DNA from 4 places in the Streptomyces sp. NPDC091387 genome. Region 1 is predicted to be linked to each of the others. Evidence: riboswitches for the same ligand, from Rfam matches in the RefSeq annotation. Region 1 holds a riboswitch; each other region holds the start of a gene.
What was found. A riboswitch is a leader RNA that binds a small molecule or an ion and turns the genes downstream of it on or off. The one in region 1 is predicted to bind cobalamin.
Positions count from the first base shown of each region.

Region 2: it holds a riboswitch for cobalamin, as region 1 does, so the genes downstream of both, cobN (cobaltochelatase subunit CobN) here and ACIQM0_RS05690 (ribonucleoside-diphosphate reductase subunit alpha) in region 1, are expected to answer to the same signal.
Region 3: it holds a riboswitch for cobalamin, as region 1 does, so the genes downstream of both, ACIQM0_RS37570 (CbtB-domain containing protein) here and ACIQM0_RS05690 (ribonucleoside-diphosphate reductase subunit alpha) in region 1, are expected to answer to the same signal.
Region 4: it holds a riboswitch for cobalamin, as region 1 does, so the genes downstream of both, ACIQM0_RS20510 (ABC transporter substrate-binding protein) here and ACIQM0_RS05690 (ribonucleoside-diphosphate reductase subunit alpha) in region 1, are expected to answer to the same signal.

Region 1 is NZ_JBIVTZ010000002.1:308,099-310,255, forward strand. It holds gene ACIQM0_RS05690 (ribonucleoside-diphosphate reductase subunit alpha) at 1-954, opposite strand, end outside; cobalamin riboswitch at 1,096-1,233, opposite strand; gene ACIQM0_RS05695 (GNAT family N-acetyltransferase) at 1,275-1,787, opposite strand; gene mctP (monocarboxylate uptake permease MctP) at 1,909-2,157, opposite strand, start outside.
Region 2 is NZ_JBIVTZ010000015.1:26,999-29,155, reverse strand. It holds gene cobG (precorrin-3B synthase) at 1-1,081, opposite strand, end outside; cobalamin riboswitch at 1,129-1,281, shown strand; gene cobN (cobaltochelatase subunit CobN) at 1,353-2,157, shown strand, end outside.
Region 3 is NZ_JBIVTZ010000032.1:429-2,585, forward strand. It holds gene ACIQM0_RS37565 (histidine phosphatase family protein) at 68-646, opposite strand; adenosylcobalamin (AdoCbl) riboswitch at 784-877, shown strand; gene ACIQM0_RS37570 (CbtB-domain containing protein) at 923-1,138, shown strand; gene ACIQM0_RS37575 (CbtA family protein) at 1,168-1,938, shown strand; gene ACIQM0_RS37580 (GNAT family N-acetyltransferase) at 2,038-2,157, opposite strand, start outside.
Region 4 is NZ_JBIVTZ010000009.1:260,763-262,919, reverse strand. It holds gene ACIQM0_RS20515 (beta-ketoacyl-[acyl-carrier-protein] synthase family protein) at 1-642, shown strand, start outside; cobalamin riboswitch at 732-920, shown strand; gene ACIQM0_RS20510 (ABC transporter substrate-binding protein) at 956-2,023, shown strand; gene ACIQM0_RS20505 (FecCD family ABC transporter permease) at 2,020-2,157, shown strand, end outside.

The DNA of each region.
Region 1 (2,157 bases):
GATGTCCGCGTGCCAGGTCTCCAGGTAGACCGCGGCGGCGCCCTTGCGCCGGCCGCCCTGGTTCACCGCGGCGACGGAGGCGTCGAGCGTCTTGAGGAACGGGACGATGCCGTTGGAGTGCCCGTTGGTGCCCCGGATCAGTGAACCGCGGGCACGGATACGGGAGTAGGAGAGGCCGATGCCGCCCGCGTGCTTGGACAGCCGCGCCACCTGGTGGTAGCGGTCGTAGATCGAGTCCAGCTCGTCCAGCGGCGAGTCCAGCAGGTAGCAGGAGGACATCTGCGGGTGCCGGGTGCCGGAGTTGAAGAGCGTGGGGGAGGAGGGCAGGTAGTCCAGCCGGCTCATCAGCCGGTAGAGCGCGGCGACCTCGCCCAGGGCGCGCTCGGAGTTGTCCTCGGCGAGCCCGGCGGCGACGCGCAGCATGAAGTGCTGCGGGGTCTCGACGACCTGGCGGGTCAGCGGGTGGCGCAGCAGGTAGCGGCTGTGCAGGGTACGCAGCCCGAAGTAGCCGAAGCGGTCGTCGGCGCCGTCGGCGAGGGCCTGTTCCACCAGTGCGTCGAGGGCGGCCGCGTGGAGCGTCACGAACTCGGCGGTGCGGTCCGCGATCAGGCCCTCGCGGTGCCCGACGGCGACCGACGCGGAGAAGGACGTCGCGCCCTGCCCGGCCGCCTCGTCCGCGATGGAGCGGGTGAGGAGGCGGGCGGCGAGCCGGGAGTAGGCGGGGTCCTCGGAGATCAGGCCCGCGGCGGCCTCGGTGGCCAGCGAGCGCAGCTCGGCCTCGTCCGACCGGGCGTTGCGGCCGCGCAGTGCGGCGCCCGCGACGCGTCCGGGGTCGGTGTCGGGCAGATCCGCGGTGAGGGCGGTGAGGGTTCGCAGCAACGCGGTTCCCGGTCCGTCGCTCGTGGTTCCCGTTGATTCGGCCGCTGAAACCGGATCGGCTGGCGCGATGGTCACGTGGTGCTCTCCCTCGCTCGGCTCTGGGCCGGCGGAGGAACGGGGGCAGCCGGGCGGAGCCGGGCCCTGGGCGGGGCAGCACTCCGTGCGGCGTCCACCGGCCCATCCACGAGGCCCGGACGTCTGGGCGTCCGGTTCGGTCGAGCCGGACGCGCTGTCGGCAGGTCCTCGGACTCGGGGGTGCACAAAAGCACACCGAATACACCGTTGCGGGACAGTTCCGGATTCGCACCGGATTTCCCTGCGGCGACAGCGAGCACGAGCATACATGTGGGGGCCGCCGGTTGAGGCAGCCCCCACATGTTGTGTCGCGTGACCGATCAGGAGTCCGCCGGGAACTCCAGGCGGTACGTCAGCAGCGAGAGCCCCTCGATCGGATACCAGTCCCTTTCCGGGGTCCGGACGAAGCCGAGGCGCCCGTAGATCCTATGGGCCCCGTGCATGGCCGGCTGCGTCGACAGGACGATCCCGGTGACCCCCGCGGTGGCCCGTGCCCGGTCGGTGCAGGCCCGGACGAGCGCCTCGCCCGCCCCGGCCCCGCGGGCCTCGCGGGAGACCGCGAGCATCCGGAACTCGGCCTCGTCCGGCGCCGCGATATCGGCCCAGCGGTTGCCCGGCGGCGCGTAGGTGACCCCGCCGAGCACCCGTCCCCGTGCGTCCGCCGCGACGAGCACGTCGGCCTCCGCGGCCCGCCGGGCGACGTCCCGCAGCTGCACCAGATAGGGATCGTCGGCGCCGAAGTCCAGCAGCCCGTCCCCGAGATAGGCCTCTGCGGTGATCTCGCCGAGGACCGTGTGCTCGGCGGGCGCGACCGGCCTGATGGTGATGTCCATGCCCGGAAGTCTGCCGCACTCCGCGCGCCCGTTCGAGGGAGTTCCCGGGCCCCGGCGCCCGGCACGCGAACGGGCCGCCGCACCCCGGTGCGGGGGGTGCGGCGGCCCGTGGCGCGGCGGGTCAGTGACCGCCCGGCGCCCCGGCCGTGGCCGGCGGGAGCTCGGTCTTCACGCCCGGGTCGCCCGCGTCCGCGGTGTAGTCGTCGGGCGAGGTCTCGTCGACCCCGGCAGGCGCCTTCACGGCGTTCAGGACGAAGGTGAGGACGACGGTGACCACGAGGTTCAGCACGAACGCCGTCAGGCCGATGTAGCCGATCTCGCCGATGCCGGGGATCTCCTTGGAGGAACCGCCGAAGTGCGCCTGGGTGGG
Region 2 (2,157 bases), on a different contig from region 1:
CGGCCAGGGACCTGGCGCAGCCGGGACGCCCGATGCAGGCACCCACCCCGGTCCAGGGGGAGTGGGGCCCGATGACCAGTCCGGCGGCCCCCAGCCGGTCCAGCGCCGCCGCGGCCCGCCCCCGTTCCAGCCCGGGTACGACGACGCCGCGCCACGGGGTCAGCCGCAGTTCGCCGTTCCCGCGGTGCCTGGCGGTGCCGGTCAGCGCCTGCCACTGGTGGGCGCCGATACGCCCGAGGGGCACGCCGACGGACAGCGCGACGGTGCCGTGCGGGCCGGTCACGATGCCGGGATCAGGGGGCGCGGATTTCTCCGGGCGGGCGGGGACGGCGGTGGGTCCGGAGCTGATTCCGGCCTGCCGCAGCCGCCGTACAATCTCGTCGAGGAGCGGCTCGCCGCCCCCGGGCAGATCCGCCACCCGCCAGGCACCGGAGCCGGCCGCGGCGTCGAGGAAGGCCTCTGCGGCGATCAGGGCGGCCCGCGGCGCCCGTGCGCCGGGTATCCGTACCGCGCTCTCCGCGGAGCCGACCCGCAGAGTCGCCCCGCCGTCGCTCCGCGCCAGCAGGGTCACGTCGGCGCCCAGCGCGTCCACGTCGCCGCGTCCGTCGTCGAGGGCGAACAGGAACCGCCCCGACAGACCGGCCGCCGCGTCACTCGCGCACAGCAGCTCGTCCACCGCGGACAGCCACGGCCGGACGTCCCGCTCGCCCCGGCCGTCGAGACCGGAGAGCGGGGACGCCACGATGTTGCGGACGCGCTCGTGGCGCTCGGAGGGCAGCAGCCCCGACTCGGCCATCCCGGAGGCCAGTTCGCCGCCGCAGTCCGGGCCCAGGCCGCGCAGCTGCACGTTGCCGCGCGAAGTGAGATGCAACTCACCGTCGCCCAGCCGCTCCGCCAACTCCCCCAGCACATCGGCCTGCGCCGCGCTCAGCACGCCACCGGGGATCCGGACGCGGGCCAGCGCACCGTCGTCCGCCCGGTGCAGCCGCAGCGTCCCGGGGCAGGCGTCGCCACGGGCACGGGGAGAAGCGTCTCCTGTGCGCGCGGGAAGGATGGCAGGTGGGGGCATGGCGGCGAGCATACCGACCATCTCATCAGATCCGTATGAGCCCCAGTTGATAGGTGCCCCTTACTATGCCTAGCGACGGGCTGTCCGGCCCGTCGTCGCCACAGACGGCGACAGGGGAGGAAGCCCGGTGCGATTCCGGCGCGGTCCCGCCACTGTGAATCCGGTCGCACCGACCGGGTGAGTCAGGAACTCCCTTCCCCGTCCACCCGGCTCCGGCCGGGCAGGGGAGTCCCATTCCGACACCGCCCGGGGCGTGGATACCCCGAGGAAGGCCAGACGCCGCATGATCCTGCTCCTGTCGACGTCCGACACCGACCTGCTCAGCGCCAGGGCAGCCAACGGCCCGGTCACCTACCGCTACGCGAACCCCTCCCGGCTCCCGCTCCAGGACCTTCCGCAGCTTCTGGAGGGCACCGAACTGGTCGTCGTACGTCTCCTCGGCGGCGTCCGTGCCTGGCAGGACGGCCTCGACCACGTCCTCGCCACCGGACGCCCGGTCGTCGTCCTCACCGGGGAACAGGCCCCCGACGCCCAGCTGATGGCCGCCTCCACCGTCCCCATCGGCATCGCCGCGGAGGCCCACGCCTACCTGGCGCACGGCGGCCCCGCCAACCTGGAGCAGCTCGCCCGCTTCCTGTCCGACACCGTGCTGCTCACCGGCCACGGCTTCGAACCGCCCGCCCCCGCGCCCTCCTGGGGCCCGCTGGAGCGCACCCCCCGTGCGACGGACGGCCCCACCATCGCGGTGCTCTACTACCGCGCCCACCACATGAGCGGCAACACCGCGTTCATCGAGACCCTGTGCCGTGCCGTCGAGGACACGGGCGCCCGCGCCCTGCCGCTGTTCGTCGCCTCACTGCGCACGCCCGAGACCGAGCTCGTCGACGCGCTGCGGGACGCCGACGCGATCGTGACCACCGTGCTCGCGGCGGGCGGCACCCGGCCCGCGGAGGCGTCGGCCGGCGGTGACGACGAGTCCTGGGACGCCGGGGCCCTCACCGGCCTCGACGTGCCCATCCTCCAGGCGCTCTGCCTCACCAGTTCGCGGACCGACTGGGAGGACAACGACGAGGGCGTCTCGCCGCTGG
Region 3 (2,157 bases), on a different contig from region 1:
CGTGTCAAGGCTCCGTACAGGCCACAGTTCTTGCACGCACCGAATCCGCGCTGCTCCGGTACGTTCATCAGCTGGCCGGCTCCGGTGCGAGCGGCCTGCCGCAGCGCAGGTTCCACCGCCCCGACCTGCCGCTGAGCTCCGTGACCGTCAGCGGGACCACGTCGAGGCGCCAGAAGGCCTGCGGCGGGAGATCCAGTGCACGGACTGCCGCGGCGCGGATCACGGCAGGCTCGGCCACCCCCAGCACCCGGCCGCCGTCACTGCCGTCGGGGGAGTCGAGTGCGTCGAGCCACGCGCCCACTCGGGCGCACAGCTCCAGCAGCGACTCGCCCCCGTGCGGAGCGGCTGACGGATCCGCCAGCCAGGCCGCCACCCCCTCCGGCTCCCGCGCACTCACCTCGGAGAGCCGTGCGCCGGACCAGCGGCCCATCTCCCAGTCCCGGAGCGCGTGTTCGACGCCGGCCCGGAGGCCGAGCGCGTCCGCGGTGCCGGCGCAGCGCAGTGACGGACCCCGCAGACACCGGTCCGCGGCCGGCACCGCGTCCGCGGCTGCTCCGGCCTGCCGGAGCCCGGAGTCGTCAAGCGGTGCGTCACCGGCGAACCGGGCCTCGCGCAGCGCGGCGTTCATCGCCGGTGAGATCAACATCACCCGTACCGTCACTACCGCTCTCAACTCCCTGAACTGTGGCCACTTGGCCAAGCACACCATGACATCCGGGCCCTCGGTGCCGCGGACGGCACCATGGCGGCGCCCACGTCCAGGCGGTATGGTCGCGACGACATGACGAGGGTGTGACGGAAGTCCGGTGAGAATCCGGCACGGTCGCGCCACTGTGAACCCGTACCTGTGCGGGAAGTCAGACCCAGCACCTTCGTCTCAGGCACCACGATCGGGACGCGTGTTCCCTCAGGAGGTTCTGCCATGGCACAGACTGCTGCCCCCGCCACCGGCGCACCCGCCATCACCCCCATCTCGCTCAAGGCCATCGCCCCGTGGGCGGTCTTCTTCGGCATCGTCATGCTGATCCTGCTGTACTTCGTCGGCGCCGAACAGGGCGCCACCTCCGTCATCTCGGGTGCGGGCGTGCACGAGTGGGTCCACGACGGCCGTCACCTGCTCGGTTTCCCCTGCCACTGACCCACCGGGCTGATCCAGGGGAATCCCTCATGAACTCCATATCTGTCAGAGCCATCCTGGTCCGCGGCATGCTCGCGGGCCTCATCGCGGGCGCGCTCGCGATGATCGTCGCCTACTGCCTCGGCGAGTCCCGCGTGGACGCGGCCATCGCCCTCGAGGAGGCGCACAGCCACGAGCACGGCGGCGAGGAACTCGTCAGCCGCACCCTGCAGTCCACCGCGGGCCTCGCCACCGGTGTACTCGTCTTCGGGGTGGCCATCGGCGGCATCGCCGCACTCGTCTTCTGCTACGCGCTCGGCCGGATGGGCCGGTTCGGCCCGCGGGCCACGGCGGCGCTGATCGCGGCAGCGGCCCTGCTGACCGTGTACGTCGTGCCGTTCCTGAAGTACCCGGCCAATCCGCCGGCCGTCGGCAACCCCGACACCATCGGCAAACGCACCGGGCTGTTCTTCCTGATGGTCGCCCTCAGCGTGTTGCTGGCCGTCGCCGCGGTCATCCTCGGCAGGCGGCTGGCCCCCCGCCTGGGTGCCTGGAACGCGACGATCGCCGCAGCGGCCGGCTATGTGCTGCTGATCGGTCTCGCGTACGCCTTCCTGCCCGCGTTCAACGAGGTGGGAAGGGACTTCCCGGCCACCCTGCTGTGGCAGTTCAGGCTGGCCACGCTCGCGGTTCAGTTCACGCTCTGGACCACCTTCGGGCTGGTCTTCGGCTACCTCACCGAACGGCTGCTCGTGCCAAGGGCCGAGGCGGCCGAGGCCGGAAGCGGAACGGCGAAGCGAGCCGTCACCGCCGCAGGCTGACCGACGCGAACGCGCGGCCACGGACACGCGGTCCGGGCCGGAGCACGGCGGAACCCGCAGGGCGAATCCCTGCGGGTTCCGCCGTGCTCCGGCCCCGGCTCACTCCTGGGCGGGCCCGTTCCAGTCCACCCGGTAGTGCTTCAGTTGGGAGTCCTGCTTCACGAGGCGCATGCCCGCGGCGGTCATGACGCGCTGGGACGCGATGTTGTCGAGGTCGGA
Region 4 (2,157 bases), on a different contig from region 1:
CCGATCGCCATGACCGGATTCGCCAGATCCGGCGCGGCCGCCCACGCGGACGGGGACCTGTCCCGGCTCAGCCGGCCCTTCGCGGCCGACCGGGCCGGGCTCGTCATGGGGGAGGGCGCCGCCGTCATGGTGCTGGAGCGCGCGGCCGACGCCGAGGCCCGGGGCGCCGAGCCGCGCGCGCTGCTCGCGGGCACCGGCGCCACCACCGACGCCCACCACCCCACCAGCCCGCACCCCGACGGCCGGGTCGCCCAGGCCGCCGTCGAGGCCGCGCTGCGCGACGCTGGCTGGCAGGCCGCGGATGTCGAGCACATCAACGCCCACGGCACGGCCACACCGCGCAACGACGCGGCCGAGGCCGCCCTCATCGGCCGGGTCTTCCCGCACCGGCCGCCGGTCACCGCGCCCAAGGGCGTACTGGGCCACTGCATGGGCGCGGCCGGAGCGATCGAGGCGGGACTGACGATCCTCACCCTCCAGCGCGGAATCATCCCGCCGGTCGCCAACCTGGACGCGCCCGCGCCCGGGTTCGACATCGACTGCGTCACCAAGCAGCCGCTGGTGCTGCCGGTCCGGCGCGCCGTCAGCCACTCGTTCGGATTCGGTGGACACAACGCCGTGGTCGCGCTCCTGCGGCCCTAGCGACCGGGCCGGTGGAGGGGGCCGGTGGAGCGGGCCGGGACCCCGCCCGTTCTGTCGGCCGCACCGCCGCTGAGCTGCGTGGAAGCCCGTGGTAGCGTGCCTGGGCCAGTCGAACTCCACGTAGGGGTCAGGGAATCCGGTGCGAATCCGGAACTGACGCGCAGCGGTGAGGGGGACGGGCGGGGCCAACGGCCACTGGGAGACCCATGGGTTCCCGGGAAGGCGTCCCGACCGTACGAACCCGAGTCCGAAGACCTGCTGGCACCCGCGGTCCGGCACCGGGTCGCGGAACTCCGTACACCGGGCCCCGCGCATGGGCCCAGAGACGCCGAGGTACTCCGTGCCGCCCATAGCCGGCCACGCCCGCTCCGCCGCCCTGCTCACGGCCGGAATCGTCCTGCTGACCGCCTGCGGCGGTGGGGGTGACAGCTCCGCAGCCAAGCCCACCGGGGGCGAGGGCTATCCGGTGACCCTGAAGAACTGCGGGCGCACCGTCACCGTGGACGCCGCCCCGCGCCGGGCCGTCCCGGTCGACCAGGGGTCCACCGAGATCCTCCTCTCGCTCGGCCTCGCCGACCGGCTGGCCGCCACCGCCACCTGGACCGACCCGGTGATGAAGGGGCTGGAGAAGGCCAACGCCGGCGTCCCGAGGATCTCCGAGAACCGCCCCTCGTCGGAGAAGGTCCTGGACCAGGAGCCCGACTTCGTCAGCGCCTCCTTCGAGTCGACGCTCGCCAAGGGCGGCGTCGCTCCCCGGGAACAGTTCGAGAAGCTGGGCGTCCCCACCTACGTCTCGCCCGCCGACTGCACCGCCAAGGACAACAGCAAGGACGGCGACGGAGTCCGGACCGGAGCGCTGACCATGGACAGCGTCTACGGCGAAGTACGCGAGCTGGCGAAGGTGTTCGGGGTTCCGGAGCGGGGCGAGAAGCTCGTGGCGCAGCTGCGTGCCCGGGTACGGAAGGCCACCGACGGCATCGACGCCTCCGGCGCCACCCTGATGTACTGGTTCGCCAACGCCGAGTCCCCGTACCTGGCGGGCTGTTGCGGGGCGCCCGGCGTCATCACGCGCGAGCTCGGCGCGAAGAACGTCTTCGACGACACCCATGAGGAATGGCCGCAGATCAACTGGGAGACGGTCGCCGACCGCAACCCGGACGTGCTGGTCATCGGCGATCTGACCCGCAAGTCGGAGACCGCGGAGAGCGCCTCGCGGAAGATCGCGTTCCTGGAGTCCAACCCCGCCACGAAGAACATGGACGCCGTACGGCACAAGCGCTACGTGCTGCTCAGCGGCCAGGCCATGAACCCGTCGATCCGTACGGTCGAGGGCGTGGAGCGCGTCGCCGCCGGGCTGCGTACCTTCGGGCTCACGGGGTGACGGACACCGAACGGGCCGCGCAGGCGGGGGAGCGCGCACTCCCCGCTGCCGGTGAGCGCGGACGTCCCGGCACCAGGGGAACCAGAGGCATCCGCGGCATCCGCGGCGGACTCCTGTGGGCCGGTGGGTTCCTG